2 linked regions of the Bremerella alba genome follow. The protein of the gene in region 1 binds, or shares a complex with, the protein of each later gene. Links are inferred from orthologs where the notes say so. Each region holds a gene or a part of one and is shown on either strand. Other genes may lie near its edges. The genes, in order: nusB and rpsJ.

Evidence for each region.
Region 2: the proteins of nusB (region 1) and rpsJ are in contact, whole or in part, in a solved structure (PDB 3D3B), measured with the Escherichia coli proteins. The link is inferred for Bremerella alba from one-to-one orthologs.

Annotation. Positions count from the first base shown.
Region 1 is NZ_JABRWO010000012.1:136,519-139,609, forward strand. Bases 105-2,873 are described here. They hold nusB (transcription antitermination factor NusB), read right to left. Parts: upstream 1,818-2,873; coding sequence 1,392-1,817; downstream 105-1,391. Other genes in these bases: HOV93_RS20240 (hypothetical protein), read right to left, coding at 105-273; ftsY (signal recognition particle-docking protein FtsY), read right to left, coding at 302-1,294; ribH (6,7-dimethyl-8-ribityllumazine synthase), read right to left, coding at 1,920-2,402; rho (transcription termination factor Rho), read right to left, coding at 2,598-2,873. Outside these bases: more of HOV93_RS20240, read right to left, coding at 1-104; more of rho, read right to left, coding at 2,874-3,091. UniProt on the Escherichia coli protein: Part of the processive rRNA transcription and antitermination complex (rrnTAC). The complex forms an RNA-chaperone ring around the RNA exit tunnel of RNA polymerase (RNAP).
Region 2 is NZ_JABRWO010000004.1:25,623-28,937, forward strand. What follows is about bases 57-3,049. They hold rpsJ (30S ribosomal protein S10), read right to left. Parts: upstream 1,716-3,049; coding sequence 1,398-1,715; downstream 57-1,397. Other genes in these bases: rplD (50S ribosomal protein L4), read right to left, coding at 57-544; rplC (50S ribosomal protein L3), read right to left, coding at 595-1,251; HOV93_RS07810 (hypothetical protein), read left to right, coding at 2,080-2,349; fusA (elongation factor G), read right to left, coding at 2,369-3,049. Also shown: more of rplD, read right to left, coding at 1-56; more of fusA, read right to left, coding at 3,050-3,315. UniProt on the Escherichia coli protein: Involved in the binding of tRNA to the ribosomes. Part of the processive rRNA transcription and antitermination complex (rrnTAC). The complex forms an RNA-chaperone ring around the RNA exit tunnel of RNA polymerase (RNAP).

The sequences.
Region 1 (3,091 bases):
GACCAGCCAATGATCGACATACAGCCACAGGACCACCATTGCCAACCAATGCCCTGGGTGGGCATCCACCCATTCCGCATCGCGTGTCGCCTGGTAAATCGCCACCAGACCCGCCGTAATTGCGGCCGAGTCGATGACAATCGCCAGCAGCACTTCAGTACTAAAAGGAACGATCGTCCGAAAAACCAACAAACCCGCGACTGCCATCCACAGAAAGAGGTGGACAAGACTCAAGCGAGAGGTCCGACGATCATCTTTCAGGTCGATGTGCATCAGATGACTCTCGCACAGTCCAATCCAGTTAGGGCGCCGCAAACAAGGCGTTACAGAATGCTTCGGGATCGAACCGTGTCAGGTCTTCGGGCTTTTCGCCGACCCCGATGAACTTCACCGGCAACTCGAACTCTTTGCGGATCGGCACGACAACACCACCTTTGGCAGTCCCGTCGAGCTTGGTCAGAACGATGCCAGTGCACTGAGCGGCGTCCGAGAAGCCTTTGGCCTGGCTGATACCATTTTGACCGGCGGTCGCATCCAGCACCAATAAGACCTCGTGCGGGGCCGCTTCGATTTTTTTGCCGATGACGCGTCGCATTTTATCGAGTTGCGTCATTAGGTTCTTCTGCGTTTGTAGACGACCGGCCGTATCGATGATGACCACGTCCGCGTTTTGATTGATCCCTTCATCGACCGCACGAAACGCGACGCTGGCCGGGTCGCTGCCGGGCTCGCCACGCACGATCGTGGCCCCGAGCCGTTCGGCCCAAATCGACAGTTGTTCTGACGCCGCAGCCCGGAACGTATCCCCAGCACCTAATACTACGGAGTTACCTTGATCGATGAACCAGCGTGTTAACTTTGCAATCGAAGTGGTTTTACCAGCACCATTGACGCCAACCACCAAGATGACCGTCGGACCTTCAGCGGCCATTTTGATCGGCTCTTGGTCTTGCTGCATCAGCCCCGAGAGCTCGTCCTGGATGTTCTTTAGGATGTCTTCGGTATGGACGACACGGCCGCGGAAGTCGCGTGCAATGCGATCCTTGATCTGGTTGGCCGGTCCGGCCCCCATGTCGGTACGAATGAGGATAGCGAAGATATCGTCGAGCAACTCTTCGTCGACCAGGCTACCTTCCGCTTTAAAGAGGTCGCGGATGTCGGTGTTGAGCAGCCGCCGCGTCTTTTCGAGACCTTGCCCCAAGCGCCCAAAGAAACCTGCTTCCTTTTCCAGAGCGTCTTCCGGTGAGGTCGTTTCCGCGTCTTCTTTCTTTTTACCGAATCCGAACATGCCCATCGCTACGAATCAATCCTCTTCCCCTGGGTGGGGTGATAGTGCCCAATGTTCCACCGCCAATGTAGCGGAATCGCCGCCGATTGTCTGCCTCCACTGGCTAGGCAGGATCGATCCCTTCGGCCTGGATACTTTTCAGAATTCGGTCGAGCAGCCCGTTGACGAACTGCGGACTGTGCTTGCCGCCGAAGCGTTTGGCCAGTTCGACTGCTTCGTTAATGGCGACGCGGGCCGGCGTATCGGAGTAGATGATCTCGAATGCACCCAGCCGCAATAAGTTACGATCGGTGGCGGCCATCCGGCGGAGGCTCCAATTATCGGCGAAGCGTTCCAACTGCATGTCGATCTTCCCACGATGCTCGCGGGTACCGATCAGCAGATAACGACCAAATACAATCAGGTTTTCGTCGTTCTTCAAACGCGCACGCAGGAACTCGTCGGCCAGACGCGGGTCTGCATCGGGGTTGAGATCCTCTTGATAAAGGATTTGAAGAACTACTTCTCGCGCTCGACTACGTCTTGCCATGGGAACCTAAAGAATGCCTCGTCTCGAATACTTCTTGCCGGGACAGGGTGTCCGTGGGAATTTCACCGGCCAGATTTGTGAATTATAGCGAGCGTGACCAGTTCATGGTTTCGACTGAGGCAGATTTCGCAGAAGTCCCATCATTTCCAGGGCTGCTTCTGCCGCTTCGACACCCTTATTGCCAACAGCTCCCCCAGATCGGCTGATCGCTTGTTCGACTGTATTACAGGTCAGCAGGCCAAACGAAACGGGAATTTCACATTCCAAGGCCAAGTTGCCCAGCGTTTGGCTGACCTGGGTGTTGATGTGCACGTCGTGCGTCGTTTCCCCTCGGATGACACACCCTAAGCAGATAATGGCCGTGTACTTTCCACTGCGAGCCATCACCGCGGCAGCCAAGGGTATTTCCCAGGCACCAGGGACTTTGGCCACGTCGATGTCAGCCTCGCTGATCCCACGGCTCTCCAACGTTTGCAGCGAACCGGTCAGTAATTTGTCGGTGATCGAGGTGTTATAGGTCGAAACGACAATCGCTACGCGATCGTTGGTCGGAAGATAATCGGTTCCGGAGAAGATGTTTGGCATCGGTAGTTTTCAGTTTCAGTGTTCAGTTTTCAGCAAAAGAGAGAACTTGTGACATCCCTCAACCAGTGAAGCTTTTGAAGCGCGAAGAGCAGCAATGCTCTCCCCCACTGAAAACTGAAAACCCTTTTTCCAACTTCCTCTCGCGCCACTGCGAAAAGGAAGTCATCATTTTAATAGAGGTATGCAGCAAGCGTGTTACTGCACATTCATACTCATTAGAAATTCAGCGTTGGTCTTGTTCTTGCTCATGTGACCGAGCAGGAACTCCATCGCGTCAGGCGGGTTCATTTCGTTGACGACCCGGCGGAGGATGCAGACTCGACGGTATTCTTCGGGATCCATCAGCATCTCTTCGCGGCGTGTCCCGCTGGCGTTGATGTCGATGGCGGGCCAGATGCGACGATCGACCATGCGGCGATCGAGCACAATTTCCTGGTTACCAGTCCCTTTAAATTCCTCGAAGATCACGTCGTCCATCCGGCTGCCGGTGTCGACCAACGCCGTCGCAATGATCGTTAGCGAACCTCCCTCTTCGACCTTTCGGGCCGAACCGAGGAAACGCTTGGGACGTTGCAGTGCGTTGGCATCCAAACCACCGGAAAGCAGCTTACCCGAAGGAGGGCATTCGCTGTTCCAGGCCCGTGCCAGACGTGTAATCGAGTCGAGGAAGATGACCACGTCGGTGCCGA
Region 2 (3,315 bases), on another replicon or contig:
GTTCAGCAACGGGAGTTACGGAAACGCCTTCGATGTTTCGTGCACTGCGAAAGAAAATCGGGTCGTGCTTCTCTAATGCAATCCCGATCTTTTGACCGTAAATGCCGAGGGCCTTCAAAGCACCTGCAACGCTCTTGGTCTTAATTTCATCTTGAGCCAGGTCATCAACGACAACCACTTGCTCGCCTTGGATCTTGCTGGCGATCGCCATTCGAGTCGCGATCTTCAATGCCTTCTTATTCAACCGATACGAGTAATCGCGAGGGCGAATCGCAAAAATCTGACCACCACCACGGCGAATACCACTTCGCTTGGAACCGGCACGTGCGTTACCGGTACCTTTCTGGCGATACATCTTCTTTGTCGAACCAGCCACTTCGGCGCGAGTCTTCGTGCGGTGCGTACCCTGGCGAAGATTCGCCTGGTACATCACAACGGCGTCGTGCATCAACTGCTTGTTGATCGACGGAGCAATTTCAGCCGGGTCAAGCTCGTACTTGCCGACTTCCTTTCCGCTCTTGTCAAAAATTGGCAAACTGACCATAGGACTATTCTTTCACGCGTTGACGCGACTTATGACTTCAAGGCTCGCCGTTAGCGAACCATATTTGTTTCACGAACGATCACGTATCCGCCATTGGGACCCGGAACGGCACCATTGACCAGGATCACGCCGTTTTCTTCGTCAACATTGACCACCTTCAGATTACGAATGGTAACCTGGGCATTTCCGTACTGGCCGCTCATCTTCAGGCCTTTGAACGTACGGCTTGGATAGGCACTGCAGCCGGTACCGCCCGAGTGACGATGAACCTTCTTCACACCGTGAGTAGCACGTTGACCGGCGAAGTTATGTCGCTTCATCACACCGGCATAGCCGCGACCGCGGCTTGTGGCGATGACATCGACAGACACGGCTTCAGCGAGAACGCCGACGCCGATCTCTTGACCAACTTCAGCACCTTCGATCGAGCCGCGAAGTTCACGAACGAATCGCTTCGGCTCGCAACCTGCTTTAGCGGAAGGCTCACCACCGGCGGCGGCAAGTCGCTTCGATCGCTTGCTTGAGAGAGGAGCAACATGACCACGTTCACTACGAATCGCTAGGCGGCGAGGCTTGTCGCCGTAACCGAGCTGAATTGCCTCATAGCCATCGCGTTCCAGGGTTCGCACCTGAAGCACGTGACAGGGACCTGCCTGTACAACCGTAACCGGGATAACGTTCCCAGACTCTGTATAGATCTGGGTCATCCCGACCTTACGGCCGAGTATGCCTTTTGCCATGATTCGTCGCCTTGTAGTCCGTTGCTCGCTTCGCTGGACCAGCCAAACAGGCCGATTACCATCCGAAGCTTCCAGCCATCCAAAGACTCTTTAAAACGGGCTGTGTGATTAAACTATCGAGTTGTTGCCTTGATCTTGATATCGACACCAGCTGGCAGGTTCAGCTTATTGAGCGACTCAATCGTCTTGGCGGTAGCCTGGACGATGTCGATCAGACGCTTATGCGTCCGTACTTCAAACTGCTGACGTGCCTTCTTGTCGATATGCGGACCCGACAGAACGGTATAACGCTCAATTCGAGTCGGCAACGGAATAGGACCATGCACTTCCGAATGGGTCCGCTTCGCCGTGTCGACGATGTCGAGAGCACTCTGATCCAAGATCGAGTGATCGTAAGCTTCCATCCGAATGCGAATAATTTCTTTGGCCACGTGCCTGATCCCTATTAACTGCTTCCCGGTAACCCGGGGTTGTATTTTCTTTTCGCTCCCTGGTCGCTCTTTGAGCTAACTGGGAAACAGATGATATTAAAAATCTAACGTGCTTTCGTCAATGGGCTCCGGTTTGGATTTCGAACCTTTTTCGAAGGGTTGTCTCGAATAGCATAAAAACCTCTGCTTTAGGGCCGTTAAACGCCTCTTCTCGGATCGCAGCGAGGGCCAGTACATGGGAACAGCCTGTCGGATTTTCGGAACTCATGGCTTTGATTCGTGGCTTTTCGGCCGGAACCGTCATAATGCACTTTGCGAATTCTCGTCTTTCACTTATTTCCTAGTCCGACAAAGGCCATCAGGTGTGTCGCGTTCTAACCGATTGCAAATTAGCCTAAAGGGCCTTTTGTTAGCTATCCTGACCCTTTCCGCAGGCCTAGCGATCCTTCGAGCGACGAAATACGACCTTCATCAGTTCGTTGGCGTGACCGCGACCATTGCCGGAGTAGGTGCAATTCTATTTCTGGCGGCCCTGTACTCCCTCGACCTGATCGGCATCACAACGTGGGCCATGCGAGTAAGGAGGAAACGAAACGACTCGAATTCTCGCCAAGACCCACCGCAGCCCGACTAGCCCACCTAGACCAGTCAGTCTACATAAACTGCTTGATCAGCTCAGGCGGTGCGGCAGCGTACTTTAGCGGCTCCATACTGCTCGATGCCCGGCCCTGACTCAGGCTTCGCATCGCACTGGAATAGCCAAATAGCTCGGCCAGCGGGGCGTGGGCCTCAATAATCGCGTCGCCAGAGCGGTTCTCTGTCTTAGCGATCTCGCCGCGCCGCTTCATGATGTCGCCGACGAAATCCCCCATATAATCCTCTGGCGTCGTGATCGTCAGCTTCATGATCGGCTCGAGCAAGGTCGGCACGGCCGCTTCCAGTCCCTTCTCGAACGCATCGCCTGCGGCAATTGCAAAGGCCGTTTCGGTTGACCCTACTTCCTCTACTTCCGCATCGAGGATCGTGATCTTGATATCTGCCAGCGGGAACCCGCCAATGATCCCACCGCCGACCGATCGACTGCGAAGCTCTTCCATGGCAGCCTCGACCAGATTAAACGGCACGCGTTCTGGCGGAATCTTGGGAATGATAATCACTGGCTGCTGCTGATTCGGCGAGTGTTCGACCTGGATCGTCAGCTTCGCGAACAACTGCTGCCCTTGAATGATCCGGTGACATTCACCAGTCACCTTGGCCGACTTGCCGATCGTTTCGCGGTAACTAACTCGCGGTTTATGCACTTTGACGTTGAGCTTGAAATCTCGCAATAGTCGATGGCGAATTACCTCCAGATGCAACTCGCCCATCCCGCTGATAATTGTTTGCCCAGTGTCCTTGTTTTCGTCTGCGGCGAATGTGGGATCCTGACGACGCATCATCAACAGCGTCTCGGAAAGCTTATCGCGATCAGCCGACGACTCTGGCTCGATGGCCATTCCAATCACCGTTTCCGGGAAATTGATCGACTCGAGTAAAATCGGGCTGCGAGTATCGCAAAGAGTATCCCCGGTCACCGAGTGACGCAGCCCAATGATGCCAA